2 regions of the Yoonia sp. R78084 genome follow, and region 2 is predicted to be linked to the other one. Evidence: riboswitches for the same ligand, from Rfam matches in the RefSeq annotation. Region 2 holds a riboswitch; the other holds the start of a gene.

Region 1 (7,958 bases), 1.5 Mb from region 2:
GCATCCATCGAACCCTCGGACGCACCTGCACCGACAAGCGTGTGCATCTCGTCGATGAACAAGATGATTTCGCCCGCCGCTGCCTCGATCTCTTTCAAGACAGCCTTCAGGCGCTCTTCGAACTCACCACGATATTTGGCACCCGCAATCAGCGCGCCCATATCCAGCGCCATCAGACGTTTGTTGCGCAGGCTTTCAGGCACGTCGCCGCTGATGATCCGCAGGGCCAGCCCCTCGGCGATGGCCGTTTTACCGACGCCGGGTTCGCCAATCAGCACAGGGTTATTCTTGGTCCGGCGTGACAAAACCTGCATCGCGCGGCGAATCTCTTCGTCACGGCCAATGATCGGGTCGATCTTGCCTTGCTCGGCGGCCTCGGTCAGGTCGCGCGCATATTTCTTGAGCGCATCAAAGCTGTCTTCAGCTGTGGCGCTATCGGCGGTCCGGCCTTTGCGGATATCGTTGATCGCCGCGTTCAGCTTCATGGCGGAAACGCCACCGACATCCAGCGCATCCTTGGCCTTGGATTTGACGACAGCGAGTGCCGTCAGCAATCGCTCAACCGGGACAAAGCTGTCTCCGGCTTTCTTGGCGATCTTCTCAGCCTCATCCACGACTTTGGCAGTGGTATTGTCCAAATAAACCTGCCCCGTATCTCCGGAAACCTTTGGGATTTTGGCAAGGGCTGCCTCGACAGCGCCGACAACAGCGGGCGCATCGCCACCTGCACGAGAAATCAGGTTGGTGGCCAACCCTTCTTCATCATCAAGCAAAGCTTTGAGCAGGTGCTCGGGGGCGAGTTTCTGGTGGTCCTCGCGCATAGCGATCGTCTGGGCGGCTTGAATGAAGCCGCGCGACCGCTCGGTGAACTTTTCTAAGTTCATGGGTCTCTCCTTTGTTAAGCGCCCGGGTTTATGGATGCCCGCTTGGCGGCACACCCCTGATTGGGCCTCGCTATATAGATGGGCATCGGAAGGTTCGCTCGCAAGGTTGTGAACAGGATTTTTGACAACGGGGAGATCGCAACAATTATTCCCCGCGCTTTCTATCCCCAACTTGCCCAGACTTGATCTGCAGAGAGGGACTTGTGCAATTACACAACGCGCTTTCTGCAAACCCCCACCTTGGTCGGCGTCGGTGATGGCGGCCAGGGGCAATGGCGCGGCCACGGGAGAGGCTGCGCCATTGCATTTGCACCGCCCGCCCGCAATCGCTAGACCCGTGGCAAATCAGCCAAGGAGTTTGCACATGTCCGATGACCGTTTGATCGTAGCAATGGACGTGCCGAACGTCCTTGAAGGGCTGGAACTGGCCAACACGCTGGGCGACAGCGTGAGCTTCTACAAAATCGGGCTCGGGATGCTGACGGGTGGCGGCTTGGCGCTTGCCAATGAGCTTAAGCAGGAACATGGCAAACGCATTTTCCTTGATATGAAATTCTTCGACATCGGCGCCACGGTCGAGGCTGCGGTGCGTGGTGTAGCCCAATTCGATCTGGATTTCCTGACCGTGCATGGCGACCCCCATGTCGTACGTGCAGCGCGTGAAGGGGCTGGCGGGTCCAACATGAAGATCTTGGCCGTAACCATTCTGACGTCACTCGATCGCGCCGATCTGGATGCATCCTGCATCAAGGCAGGCGATGTGGCCGATCTGGTACAGGAACGCGCCGGCATCGCGCTCTCGAACGGGGCTGACGGTGTCATCGCATCGCCACAAGAGGCGGCACTGATCCGCGCCCTGCCCGAAGCGGAAGGCAAACTGATCGTCACCCCCGGCGTGCGGCCCGCAGGTGCAGCACTTGGGGATCAAAAACGGGTCATGACACCAGCGCAGGCCATCGCAAACGGCGCGGACCATGTGGTTGTGGGCCGCCCGATCTGGCAGGCCGCGAACCCAAAAGCCGCAGCACAAAGCATTCTGGCGGAGCTGGCATCACCGCAAGCAAAAACCCCCAACCACTAGGGCCGGGGGTTTCCAAGTCTGAAAATCTGGAACGACAGATCAATCGTTGACGTCGGTTTCCCAGATTTTAACCTGTCCGGTCTTGAGGGCGAAGTATTTCCGCATCACCAGATAGGAAATCAGCGACAGGACCGAAAAGATCACCAGCGTGAGCGCAAAGCCTGACGCAGAGATCCCGAAGAGGATCAGCAGCCCCATCATGGCCGCGCCTATGGCGAACCCCAGAAATATATAGCCCGGGATCAACACTTCGAGTGTTGCAAGGATCAAAGCCCCCGACATCCACACCCACCATTCTGTCCAAAGCGGCATTATCCACGTCCTTTCAGCATCTGAAATGCGTTGGCAAAGGCATCAAGCGCATTAGCAGGCAGAATAACAGTCTGGCTGCCGGTGCCGTCACCCAGCTTTTGCAAGGCTTCAACCTGCTTGAGGGCAACCTGATACTGCGCCGCCTCCAAACCATTTTCCGCAATCGCCACGGCAACAACCTGCGTCGCGTAGGCTTCGGCATCAGCCAGAATACGGCGCGCCTTGGCTTCCTGCTCGGCGGCATAAAGTTCCGCATCCGATTGTAGCTCAACCGCCCGCTTTTTACCCTCGGCTTCGGTCACCTGCGCACGACGCGCACGTTCCGCGTTCAGCTGTTGCAGCATCGCTTCACGGGTTGCCTGATCCAGATTTACATCGAGAATCTCGGCGCGGGTCACTTCGATGCCCCAGTCATCAACCTGCTGGGCCACTTGGGTGCGGACCGCTTCAATCAGGCTCGAACGGTTCGCCTGTACCTGATCCAGTTCCATGCGGCCGATTTCCGACCGCACGATGCCCGCAACAGTGGTCGAGATCGCACCATCAACATCACGGATCCGGTAGACGGTCTTTTCAGGCTCGATGATGCGGTAAAATACCGATGTTTCGACCTGTACCAGCACGTTGTCCGATGTGATCGCATCCTGATTCATTGACGGCAATTGACGCTCGAGGATGGAGACCTTGTGCCGGACACGATCCAGAAACGGCACAATAAAGTTGATCCCGGGCCCTAGGACCGCGCGCAAACGCCCCAACCGTTCGACGACGAATTTCTCCGACTGCGGCACGATGCGGACACCCGCCATGATGCAGACGATGATAAACACCGCCAGAAGTAGCCAAAGCACATTTTGGCCCAGAAACTCGGAAAAAAGGTCTTCAATAGGCATGTATCTATCCCTCATAATTATGAAGGATAGATAAGTAGCTGCTATGCTGATTTCAATGTATGCTGTTGCATACTGTGCGATTTGGGCGCGAAAACACGCGACTGTACCGCACTTGCAACGAGATCGGACGTTGCCGCCGAAAGGGTCCAGCCAAGGTGCCCGTGCCCGGTATTATAGAAAACACGCGGATGACGCCCGGCACCGACACGCGGCATCATATTGGGCATCATCGGGCGCAGCCCCGCCCAAGGCACGACGTTTTCCGTGCTGACATCAGGGAAATGCGCCTCGCACCACTGCACCAGCGGTTTCACACGATCCGCACGGATATCGCGGTTCTCGCCGTTGAATTCCGCCGTGCCTGCAATGCGGAACCGGTCACGCCCCAAGCGCGAAGTGACGATCTTGGCCTTGTCATCCAACAGCGACACCGTTGGTGCCGCCGCCTGAGATTGTGCATCCGGCAGGTTTACGGTGATGGAATAGCCCTTCACCGGATACACATTCACGCGGTCGCCCAGTTTCTTTGCAAAACCTCGTGACGCAACGCCCGCCGAAACAACCACCGCATCAAAACGCTGCTCAGTCCGTGCCCGCACCGTCACGCCATCCGCATCCGCCGCAACATCGCCGACCGCATTGCCCATTTCAAACTGCACACCCTGCTGGCGCAGCCACGCTGCCAGACCGACCGTAAATTTGTGGATATCGCCTGTGCTGTCGCTTTCGGTCCAGAACCCGCCCAGAATATCGCCGCGCAACGTAGGCTCTTTGGCAAGGGTTTCCTCTGCACTCAATTCGCGCCGCGCCAATCCGCCTTGGGCCAAAAGCGCAGTCACCTTGCGCGCATGGGCAAAGTCTTTTTCGGTTTTGTAGAAATGCAAAATCCCCGCCGGCGTGAAATCAAAATCAATCCCGGCATGATCAGCCATTTCCGCCAGACCTGCACGCGCCGTCACCGCCATCCGCGCGGTTGCGACGGTGTTCGCTTTATATTGCGGAATATTGGCCAGAAACGCCGCCATCCAGCTAATTTTATGCCAGCTGGGGCTCGGGTTCACCGACAAAGGCGCATCCTGTTGCAGCATCCATTTGATACCCTTCAGAACCGTGGACCATTGGTTCCAGACCTCCGCATTCGACGCGCTGAGCTGCCCGCCATTGGCAAAGCTGGTTTCCATCGCCGCATAGCGCTGGCGATCATAGACGGTCACGTCATATCCGCGTGTGTGAAGTGAATAAGCAGTGGTGACGCCGGTAATTCCGGCGCCCAATACAGCAACTTTAGGCATGGTAAACTCCCTACCATCTGCCCCCGCCGTCTGCTGTACCTGAGAGATTCGCCCAATCGGGCTTGCTCCTTCGGCGGACCACTCAAGGTCTCTCTTCGGCGTGTTGCACCCCAACCGGTCCTTTTGCCTGAGAGTGACCGGGGCGGTTGCTCCTTCGGCGCCAGACCAAACCGGACTCTCCCGGTTGACGTGTTTCCTATTGGAAACTCATAGACAGATCGGCGCGCAACGCAATGGGAAATATTAGCTCGGCCTGCAGCCCCCTGCGCCGTGATATTTTCGCGACGCCATGCCGGCGGCGGCAGCACCTTTGCATCAGTGATGCAGAGCCGTTGTGTCCGAATACTGCCCCTTCTACACTGCCGTCATGCCAGCACTTTGTCGCGATTGCCTGACCACATTCGACAATGAGTCCCGTTGTCCGCAATGCCGCAGTCCAAGGGTGACGCGGCACCCGGAGCTGTTTGACCTGACCATCGCGCATATGGATTGCGATGCTTTTTATGCCTCGGTGGAAAAGCGCGACAACCCGGATCTCGCAGATAAACCCGTGATCATCGGCGGCGGGCGGCGCGGCGTTGTATCGACCGCTTGCTATGTCGCGCGAATCAAGGGCGTCAAATCTGCCATGCCGATGTTTCAGGCGCTCAAGCTTTGCCCCGAGGCTGTCGTCGTCCGCCCCAACTTTCCGGCCTACACCGAGGCCTCACGCGCCATCCGCGCGATGATGGATGAACTGACACCGGTGGTTGAGCCCTTGTCACTGGATGAAGCATTCATGGACCTTACAGGCACCGAACGCCTGCACCACGCACCCCCTGCGGTCATGCTGGCGCGTCTGGTCAAACGCATGAAAGACGAATTGGGGCTGACGGGATCAATCGGGCTGTCGCACAATAAATTCCTCGCCAAAGTGGCCTCGGACCTCGACAAACCACGCGGCTTTTCGATTATCGGCAAGGCAGAAACCACCGCATTTCTGCGCCCCAAATCCGTGCGCCTGATCTGGGGCATCGGGCCGGCCGCACAGGCCAGCCTAGAGGGTGCGGGCATTCGCACCTTTGACGACCTTCTGCGCTGGGACAGGCGGGATCTGCATGACCGCTTTGGCGGCATGGGTGAGCGGCTGTACAGCCTTGCGCGCGGCGAGGACGGGCGGCGGATCTCATCCCATAGCCCTGTAAAGACGCTGTCGAACGAGACGACGTTCAACGAAGATACCGGCAATGTAGATATTCTGGATGGGCATCTGTGGCGGATGGCCGAGAAGGTCAGCGCACGCGCCAAAGCGCAGGATAAAGCGGGGCGGGTGGTGACGCTGAAACTGAAAACATCTGATTTCAAACTGATCTCGAAACGGCAAAGCCTGCGCCACCCGACCCAGATTGCCGATACCATCTATCGCACGGCGCGCGGCTTGTTCGATCAGGTCAGCGGACGCGGGCCGTTTCGTCTGCTGGGGGTGGGGCTGTCCGAGATCACCCCTGCTGCCGACGCCGACCGCGAAGGTGATTTGCTCGACCCCGGCGCGCAAAAACGGGCCGATGCCGAAAAGGCAGCTGACAGAATCCGCGCGAAGTTTGGCAAGGATGCGATCATCAAAGGACGCGCCCTGCGTTAAGGGTAAGGTGGGTCTTGACCCACCCTACCCCGCCTGAATTTGTCTTTTTACAAAAAACAATGTCCGCTACGCTCAAGAGGCTTAGACACCGGGAGGGCACGATTTGAACCGCATCTTTGACACCACAGCCGCGTATTATGAACCCGATGCCTGTGATATCGCGGATTTCACCGCGTTGATTGATCAGACAACACACGGCGCGGATGTGCCTTTTGCCGCCGCCATCGAAAAGAATATTCCGGTTTATGATATGGCAGCACTCCGCCCTGCCCTTGAAGATCAGGGAACCCGTAAGCGAATCCTGGCAGAATGGGCGCTTGTTCTGCGGCAAGGTGCGGGTGTCATCGCCCTTAAAAAGACCTATGCGGACACCAGTGTTCTGGACCAGGCCACCCGCGTTTACGAACAGATCATTGCAGATGAAAAGGCGGGCGCGCGCGGCGCAGGGGACCATTTCGCGGCGGCAGGTGCGAATGATCGGGTCTGGAATTCGCTGCAAAAACTTTGCGAAGCGGCACCCGATGTCTTCCTCCACTATTTCGCAAATACCGTGATTGATGCGGCTTGCGAGGCATGGCTTGGCCCCAACTACCAGATGACCGCGCAAGTGAACCTCGTCCATCCCGGCGGAGCCGCGCAGCAGGCGCATCGCGATTATCATCTGGGCTTTCAAACCGCCGAAATCTGCGCGTCCTACCCCGCCCATGTGCATGATATTTCCCCAGTTCTCACGCTTCAGGGGGCGGTTGCGCATTGCGACATGCCGCTGGAAAGCGGCCCGACGAAACTACTTCCTTTCTCGCAGGCCTACCGCCCGGGATATGCCGCTTGGCGCAGGCCCGATTTCAGGGCTTTGTTTGAAGAACGCTACGTCCAACTGCCGCTCGCAAAAGGCGACACTTTGTTTTTCAACCCTGCGCTGTTTCACGCAGCAGGCGCGAACACCAGCAAGGATATCCATCGTTTCGCCAATCTCTTGCAGGTCTCCTCAGCCTTCGGGCGGGCGATGGAAACGATTGACCGCGACAAAATGTGCAGGCTGGTGTTCCCATTTGCTGCCCAAGCGATAGCAGATGGCAAATTGAGCCCCTCGGAACTCAAAGCAGCGATATCGGCCACTGCAGAAGGCTATTCTTTCCCGACCAACCTTGACCGCGATCCACCCGCAAACGGAATTGCGCCAGAAACACAGGCCGCGTTCATGGCGCGTGCCTTGTCGACAGGCATCAGCCCGGAGGATTTCAGCAAACGTCTGGACGATATGAAAATGGCGCGCCTAACTTAACCGCGGCTATTCCGCCGCAACCTTTTGGTCCGCAACACGTCCAATATCGACAATCTCGGCGATCACACCTGACAAGAGCGCCTGAAAGGCCGCGAAGTCTGCATTCAGCTCCAATGTGCGTTCGTTCATATAAAGCGCGCGGTCGATTTCGATCTGAATGGCGTGTTGCTGGCGTGACGGGCGGCCATAGTGTTGCGTAATAAAAGCACCCGCAAACGGCATGTTGCGCGCCACCCGCAGACCCGCGCTTGTGAATGCGGCCTCCACCTGCTCCACAACAGATGCCGCGGCGGTAGAGCCAAACCGGTCACCCAGAACCACATCAGGACGCGCACTGCCCGGAGGGCCTACGTTTTCCAGCGCTTCATGGGGCATGGAATGGCAATCAATTAAAATCGCCTCGCCATAGGTGTTATTGCTTTCATCCAGCAAGGTCTGCAGCTGGTCATGGTAGGGACGCCAGTATTGCGCAATGCGCAGATGCGCCTCGGCCAGTGTGAGTTTGCCGCGATAGATCTGGCGGCCATTGGCCACAACTCGCGGGATCACCCCGAGCCCGCTGGCAATGCGCGGATTATGCGCGTTGCGGC
Region 2 (7,958 bases):
GGCGGCCAGCAGGAAAAGAGCAAAAAACGCGGGTTTGAAAGCAGGCAAGACGGGCTCCTCTGTTCGATATTGCCGGCCCAGCATAACCTGCCAATCAGCGATTCCAAGAGGCAGGGATCACAGTTCTTGGGTCAGCATAAAGCGCGACGAAGCCAGACCGAGCGCACGTGAAATATCGTCGAACATCCCGTTGAACGCCTCAAAGAGCGCGTCCGTCATATCCTGCCCTGCGTCACTGCGTGAAAAGGCAAGATAGGCCTCCAACTCGTCATCCGAGAGCGGCTGATAGGCCATAAGCAGGAACGAATAGAGCCACTCGGTTGTGTCAGCCCGCACGGTTGGTTCCTGCGCCCAGACGTCCTGCAGCGCGGTTTCAAGCGTCACGCCAGCAGGCAGAGCACCGCCGTCAATCAGCCCCGAGTAAAACGCGTAGGTGGAATTCAGCGATCCGATGACATTGGCCTCTATTAAATCGTTGGCATCAATAAAATCCTGCACCATCTGAAAACGGGGCGTCTCATCCATCACGGCAAGTGCGGCGTTCTCTTTACTGGCCTCTTCGACCGCATCATCGAGCAAAGCACGGCGGGCGCTGACCTCGAGCCCGACAATACGCGCGCCCTGCTCAGAGGTGAAAAACGCCAGCATGGCATCGACATCGTCGCCTTCAAGCGCCTCGCCCAGCACACCGCGGACCTCCTCGGTCATCATCTCGAGATCATAAATCGCAGAGACCGCCATAGACCATTCCGCAGAAGTCCCGCCGGGCAGCATATCGCTGGCCAGCGTCTCGCCATATGCCAGCCCCTCTTCACGCATGATCTCGATCATCTCGGGCATGCCAAGCGCATCAAACAGCTGATCGACTGCATCGGCATCTTTTTCTTGCGCCCAAAGCGGTGCGACGGTGAGGGTCGCGGCGAAAGCGAAGGGGGCTGCGAAGCGGAACATGCACATATCCTATCAATACAAAACCTGCAGGGAAAGTTATGCACCCTGACCGCTCTTTGCCAAGGCCCCCCACGGAAATGTCAGATATCCGTGCTTTGGGTCTTGCACGGGCGCGCGCGCCACAGTAACACCCCGCCCTGACCCCCGCGGAGAGGTGCCGGAGTGGTCGAACGGGGCGGTCTCGAAAACCGTTGTGGGTGCAAGCCTACCCAGGGTTCGAATCCCTGTCTCTCCGCCATCCGGTTGCTTGATTAATCGGGCAGGACCTGCTCAATCACAATCGGCGCACCCGAAGCCTTGGGCGCTCAGCGTTACGAGGTAGCATTGTCAGCCGGATACAGGCAAAGACTATCACCACAACGCAAGACACAAGCCGCTTGCTGCACTCACAGGTCTTTCGCGAAATAATGTAAATGCGGGCGCAGCATGGGCTGGTCCTTATAGGTCGTGGTCTCGATAGGTTCATCCAATTCCACAAACCCAAGCTTGGGATAAAGACTGCGCATCTCGACATTGGGTGTGAGCGTATCTGCCACCAGACGCTTTAACCCCATGTTGCGCGCCGCTTGTTCCCGCGCCACGATCAATGCTCTGCCGGTGCCGGTTCCCCGCGCATCCCGGGTGACAAAAACCCGTTTCAACTCGCCTGTGTCATGATCGAGGCGCTTCATCATGCCACAGCCAACGATCTGTCCATCACCTTTACGCGCAACCACAAGACAGCCGTTCGGAGGCAAATAATCGTCCGCATGCGCCCAGAACTCGGCAAGCGCACTCTTTGGCGCAGCGGGATCAATCTCAAACCCCATCTCCCGCATCCGGACCACGATGAGCGCATAGTACTGGGACAAAATATCATCGAGTTCGTCCTTGGGCGGCAGGCTCTCGCATAGTGCGATCGTGATATCGTGCATTGCAGTGCTCCATATTCAGCCGAACACGTTTGGCGGCGCTGGCTGTCCCTGCAATGTGATCCAACGCAGGGATTCCAGCAAGGCTGTTGCACAAACCTGCCCAAAAGCGCCGGCGCACCATCCGTTGGCTGCCGGCGCTTTACGGCTAGGTGATCCTGATGCCGCCCCTACTCTGCCGCTTCCAGATAGTCTGTCATCGGCGGGCAGGTGCAGGTCAGGTTGCGGTCGCCCCAGACATTGTCGACGCGGTTGACCGGTGGCCAGTATTTGTCGATCCGGAAGGCACCGGGCGGAAAGCACCCCACTTCGCGTGAATAGGGCCGGTCCCAGTCCAGCACGAGGTCTTCCATTGTGTGCGGGGCGTTCTTGAGCGGGTTGTTGACCGCGTCGATCTGCCCGTTCTCGATCTGGGCAATCTCGGCGCGGATCGCCAGCATCGCATCACAAAACCGGTCAAGCTCGGCCTTGGTTTCGGATTCCGTGGGTTCCACCATCAGCGTTCCGGCCACAGGCCAGCTCATCGTGGGGGCGTGAAAACCGTTGTCGATCAGGCGCTTGGCGATATCATCTACTGTCACACCTGCGCTATCCGCAAAGGGGCGTGTGTCGATGATACATTCATGCGCCACGCGGCCGGTTGGCCCTTTGTAGAGCACATCAAACGCCCCTTCGAGCCGCTTGGCGATGTAATTGGCGTTCAGGATCGCAACGCGCGTCGCCTGCGTCAGCCCTTCACCGCCCATCATCAGGCAATAGGCCCAAGAGATCGGCAAAAGCGAGGGCGAGCCGTAGGCCGCCGCCGACACCGCCCCTGTCCCGCCATTGGGATCACCGGGCAGATGCGGGATCAGGTGGGTTTTCACGCCGATCGGTCCCATACCGGGGCCACCGCCGCCATGGGGAATGCAGAAGGTTTTGTGCAGGTTCAGGTGGCTGACATCACCCCCAAGATCACCAGGGCGCGACAGGCCGACCATAGCGTTCATATTGGCCCCGTCGATATAGACCTGACCACCATGGTCATGGGTAATCTTGCAAACCTCGGTCACGGTTTCCTCGAACACGCCATGGGTCGAGGGATAGGTGATCATGCATCCAGCGAGGTTGTCGGCGTGCTGTGCGGCTTTGGCGCGGAAATCGTCCAGATCAATATCACCGTTCGCAGCTGATTTGATCGGCACCACAGTCCAGCCCACCATCTGCGCCGAGGCAGGGTTCGTGCCATGCGCGGACATCGGGATCAGGCAGATATTGCGGTGCCCCTGCCCCTGCTCAGCGTGATAGCGCGCAATCGTCAAGAGCCCCGCATATTCGCCCTGCGCGCCGGAATTGGGCTGCATCGAGATCGCGTCATAGCCGGTCACATCACAGAGTTTCGCGGACAGATCGTCGATCATTTCGTGATAGCCTTCGGCCTGATCGCGGGGCGCATAGGGGTGCAGCAGCGCGAATTCGTCCCAGGAGACCGGCATCATCTCGGCGGCGGAATTCAGCTTCATCGTGCACGACCCCAGCGGGATCATCGCACGGTCCAGCGCCAAATCACGATCCGCAAGGCGGCGCATATAGCGCATCATTTCCGTCTCGGCACGGTTCATGTGGAACACAGGATGCGTCAGATAGTCGGACGTGCGGATCAGCTTTTCGGGCATGTGATAATGCGGCGTATAATCCTTGTCCGCCCGCGTGATGCCAAACGCGCGCCAGACGGCCTCGATTGTCTCGGACCGTGTGCGTTCATCCAGCGTGATCCCCACCTGGGTTTTGCCCACCGCGCGCAGGTTGATCCCTTCGTTCACCGCCGCGGCCATGACGGCCGCCTGCAAGGGCCCCACATCGACCGTCACCGTGTCAAAGAAAGTGGCAGGACGCACGTCAAAGCCCGCGTCTTTCAGCCCCTCAACCAGCCGCGCGGTTTTGCGGTGAATGCGTTGGGCAATGGCTTTCAACCCCTCGGGGCCATGGAAAACGGCATAGAACCCTGCCATCACCGCCAAAAGCGCCTGTGCGGTACACACGTTGGACGTCGCCTTTTCGCGGCGGATGTGCTGTTCGCGGGTCTGCAAGGACAGCCGGTAGGCGCGGTTGCCGTGACTGTCGATCGACACACCCACAATGCGGCCCGGCATAGACCGTGCATAGGCCTTTTTCGTCGCCATATAGGCCGCATGCGGGCCGCCAGAGCCAATGGGCACGCCAAACCGCTGGGTACTGCCGACGGCGATATCGGCGCCCATCGCACCCGGTTCTTTGAATAGGGTCAGTGACAGCGGATCAGCCGCAATCACACCAATGGCGTTTTCGGCATGCAGGGCCGCAATCTGATCGGTGAAATCACGCAAATGCCCGTGGGTGCCGGGAAACTGGAAGATCCCGCCAAAGACCGCCGCGGCATCCAGTGTGTCCGGATCACCCACGATCACCGCGATCCCCAAAGGTGCGGCGCGGGTCTGGATGACGGCGATGTTTTGCGGATGGCAGTTTTCGTCGACAAAGAACGCCTTGGCTTTGCTCTTGGCGAGACGCTGCGCCATGGTCATCGCCTCGGCGCAGGCGGTTGCCTCGTCCAGCAGGGACGCATTGGCAATCTCAAGGCCTGTCAGATCAGACACCATCGTCTGGAAGTTCAACAATGCCTCAAGCCGGCCCTGTGAAATCTCGGGCTGGTAGGGCGTATAGGCGGTGTACCACGCAGGGTTTTCGAAAATATTGCGCTGGATTGCGGGGGGCGTGACCGTGCCATGATACCCCTGCCCGATCAAAGACGTCAGCACCTTGTTCTTTTGCGCCGTCTTTTTCATACGGCGCAGCAACTCTGCCTCGGACAGCGGCTTGCCGAAGTCCAGCGGGTCTTTCTGCCGGATTGCGGCAGGCAATGTGTCATCAATCAGCGCATCAAGGTCTTTTGCCCCGACCACTTGCAGCATCTGCGCCATTTCGGCCTGCGAGGGTCCGATATGGCGGCGATTGGCAAAGTCATAGGGCAGATAATCGGTCGGGGTAAAAGGCATGTCAGGCTCCGCGCGTGTTCAGGCGATCATTGCGTTATAGGCTGCTTCGTCCATGTACTCGTCCATCTGTGACGGGTCGGACGGCTTGATCTTGAAGAACCAGCCATCCCCGATGGCATCCTCGTTTGCGAGGGCGGGATTGTCAGCAAGGGCTGTGTTGACCTCGACAATTTCACCGTCCAGTGGCGCAAGGATATCAGAGGCGGCCTTGACGCTTTCGATCACCACGATCTCGTCGTCCTTAGTCACGGTCGCGCCTACTTCGGGCAATTCGACAAAGACGATATCGCCCAGTTGGGTTGTGGCGTGCTCGGTGATACCCACGACAATCAGGTCGTCTTCAGGGCGCAGCCATTCATGTTCTTCGGTGTATTTCATCGGGGCTCTCCAGTGTTAGCGTTTGAAATTGGCAGGGGTGAAGGGCAGTGCAGCGACGGTCAGCGGCAGCCGTTTGCCGCGCAATTCGCCCCAGACGGTGGTGCCGGTTGCAGACAGGTCCGTGGGCAGATAGCCCATAGCGACAGGTGCGCCGACGGTCGGGCCGAAACCGCCCGATGTGATCGTGCCAACCGGAGTGGCAGCGTCCTCGCTGGCAAAAAGCGGCACACCTTCGCGCATCGGCGCGCGACCTTGCGGGAGCAGGCCCACACGTTTGCGCGCAACACCCTCTGAAAGGGCGGGCAAAACGACTTCCGCGCCGACAAACCCGCCAGCGCGTGCGCCGCCTGCGCAGCGGACCTTCTGGATCGCCCACCCAAGGGCGGCCTCGGCAGGGTTTGTTCCTGCGTCGATATCATGTCCGTAAAGGCAAAGACCCGCTTCAAGGCGTAGACTGTCGCGCGCGCCCAACCCGATGGGGGCCACATCGTCATGCGCCAATAGCGCCTCTGCCAAGGCCACCGCATGATCCGCAGGAACCGAGATTTCATAGCCATCCTCGCCGGTATAGCCCGACCGCGAGACCCAGCATTCCGCACCTGCGAGTGTGAGCGTCGCGACATCCATAAAGCGCATATCAGCGGCACGCGGATCGAGGGTGGACAGCACAGCCTCTGCCGCCGGACCTTGCAGCGCCAAAAGCGCGCGGTCGGTGATTTCGGTCACGGACACATCGGTCAGTTCGGCTTGCATATAGGCAATATCGTCTGCTTTGCAGGCGGCGTTCACAACGATGAAAACATGATCGCCACGGTTCGCCAGCATCAGATCATCACGGATGCCGCCCTCAGCATTGGTGAAAAACCCATAGCGCTGACGGTTTTCAGCCAGACCCAGAATATCCACGGGGATCAGCCGCTCCAGTGCCGCAGCCGCACTGGCGTAATCGGCACCCGTCACGCGCACCTGCCCCATGTGGCTGACGTCAAACAGGCCTGCCTTTGCCCGCGTGTGCAGATGTTCCTGCAGCACGCCCATCGGATATTGGACAGGCATGTCGTAGCCTGCAAAAGGCACCATTTTTGCCCCCAGCGAAAGGTGCAGCGCATGTAGCGGGGTTTGGTGCAGATCAGACATTGCCAAGCCGTTCCTTCTTTCCGGCCGACACGATCTTGCGATCAAACGGCACCACGTTGGCACGGCAGCGGATGCCGACGTGCGTGATGCCCCCTCTGTCCTGATGCCTGAGATTGCTATCCCTTCGGCGGGCAGCAACCTGCCACTCTCCAGAGTCTTCTTACCTACGTCGGTCCTGTGGCCTGAGAGTTTCCGGGGCGGTTGCTCCTTCGGCACCAACTGGGTTGGTTCTCCCGACGTCGATTGCGACGCAACTTGCCCCGTTCCCGACCTGCGCGCAAGAGATTCGATGCATGCGAAACCTCTAAATGATCGGCAGTTCCGGCGCGGCGCGGGTCGTCAGCAAACGCCCCCCTGCGGGTGTCACCACGATGTTCTCTTCATGCACCATCATCAGCCCGTCACCGTAAGACACAGAGGGTTCCAATGTGATGACCATATTCTCTTGCAAGACCGTCGTGTCAAAGCCCGCGAGCGAGGGTTGCTCGGTCAGTTGCAGTCCTAATCCGTGCCCCAAACGACCGATGTCACCCCCGCTGTCCTGTATCTCGGCGATCACTGCGTTCATTGCGGCACAAAGGGCCTGACAGGTGGTTCCGGGGCGCGCAGCGGCAATCCCTGCTTGGGTCGCACGCCACAGCACGTCATAGGCGCGTTTGGCCATGTCATCGGCCCGCCCGATTGCCCAGTTGCGATCAAAATCGCAATAGTAGCCGTCACAGACCATGCCACTGTCCAGCATCAGGATATCGCCCTTTGCCAGCGGTATGCCGTCCGGCGGCGAGATCACATCCGCGTAGCCCCCCTGTGCCGCTGCCCCCACCACATAGGGCGCACCATCGGCCCCCTGCGCCAATGCGGCGCGCCGAAACTCGCGGAACACAGCATCGAGCGGCGTGCCTTCTTGCGCAAACGCGGGCACCTGCGCAAAAGTCGCAGACCCGATCGCGCAGATCTGGGCAAGTTTCGCAATCTCAGCGTCGGATTTCACCATCCGCAGGCCTTGCACCAGCGGCCCCGCGTCGGTGACCTGAAGGCCCGGCAATGCCGCCATCAACCTGTTCCAATCTGCCAAAGGCATGCGCAGGTGTGTCTCGTGGCCCAGCATGACCCCGATCTTTGTGCAAGGCGCCAAAAGCTCAGTCAGCAAGCTGATCCCGTCATCCGCAGGACAAGGCGCGCACCATGTGCGGATGTCATCCACCCATGTCTGACGCATAAGAGCCGCACCGATTTCCGGGATGATCGTAACGGGCTTGCCTGCTTGCGGCACAAAAACAAACCATGGCCGTGTCGGACTTTGCCAGAACAGGGTTTGAAAGCCGGTGAAATAAGTGACCTCTGCTTCGGTCATCAGCAACAGGCCCTCAAGTCCCTGCTCCGCCATCTTTTCCTGTGCGCGGGTTGTACGCGTGCGATATTCCGCCTCCGGAAACCCGCGTGTCGATGGCGCCGTCATCCGGGCAACGTGCCTGATATCGCGCGTCCGCTGTGTTTGAAAATCTGCCCGAACCCCTGCAGTTCATCCATGATCCCTGCCCTGCGCAAACACGACCAGAACTGCGCC

What was found. A riboswitch is a leader RNA that binds a small molecule or an ion and turns the genes downstream of it on or off. The one in region 2 is predicted to bind glycine.
Region 1: another riboswitch for glycine. It lies ahead of SJY29_RS17095 (D-amino acid dehydrogenase); the one in region 2 lies ahead of gcvT (glycine cleavage system aminomethyltransferase GcvT).

The regions. Positions count from the first base shown of each region.
Region 1 is NZ_CP138993.1:3,401,470-3,409,427, reverse strand. Features, by position in the region: gene clpB (ATP-dependent chaperone ClpB) at 1-884, opposite strand, end outside; gene pyrF (orotidine-5'-phosphate decarboxylase) at 1,249-1,965, shown strand; gene SJY29_RS17105 (NfeD family protein) at 2,005-2,277, opposite strand; gene SJY29_RS17100 (SPFH domain-containing protein) at 2,277-3,170, opposite strand; gene SJY29_RS17095 (D-amino acid dehydrogenase) at 3,212-4,462, opposite strand; glycine riboswitch at 4,568-4,655, opposite strand; gene SJY29_RS17090 (DNA polymerase IV) at 4,830-6,083, shown strand; gene SJY29_RS17085 (phytanoyl-CoA dioxygenase family protein) at 6,187-7,368, shown strand; gene SJY29_RS17080 (N-formylglutamate amidohydrolase) at 7,375-7,958, opposite strand, start outside.
Region 2 is NZ_CP138993.1:1,451,207-1,459,164, forward strand. Features, by position in the region: gene SJY29_RS07480 (hypothetical protein) at 1-48, opposite strand, end outside; gene SJY29_RS07485 (DUF2059 domain-containing protein) at 118-951, opposite strand; tRNA gene SJY29_RS07490 (tRNA-Ser) at 1,100-1,189, shown strand; gene SJY29_RS07495 (GNAT family N-acetyltransferase) at 1,338-1,865, opposite strand; gene gcvP (aminomethyl-transferring glycine dehydrogenase) at 2,033-4,876, opposite strand; gene gcvH (glycine cleavage system protein GcvH) at 4,895-5,254, opposite strand; gene gcvT (glycine cleavage system aminomethyltransferase GcvT) at 5,270-6,391, opposite strand; glycine riboswitch at 6,552-6,637, opposite strand; gene SJY29_RS07515 (M24 family metallopeptidase) at 6,696-7,850, opposite strand; gene SJY29_RS07520 (arylmalonate decarboxylase) at 7,847-7,958, opposite strand, start outside.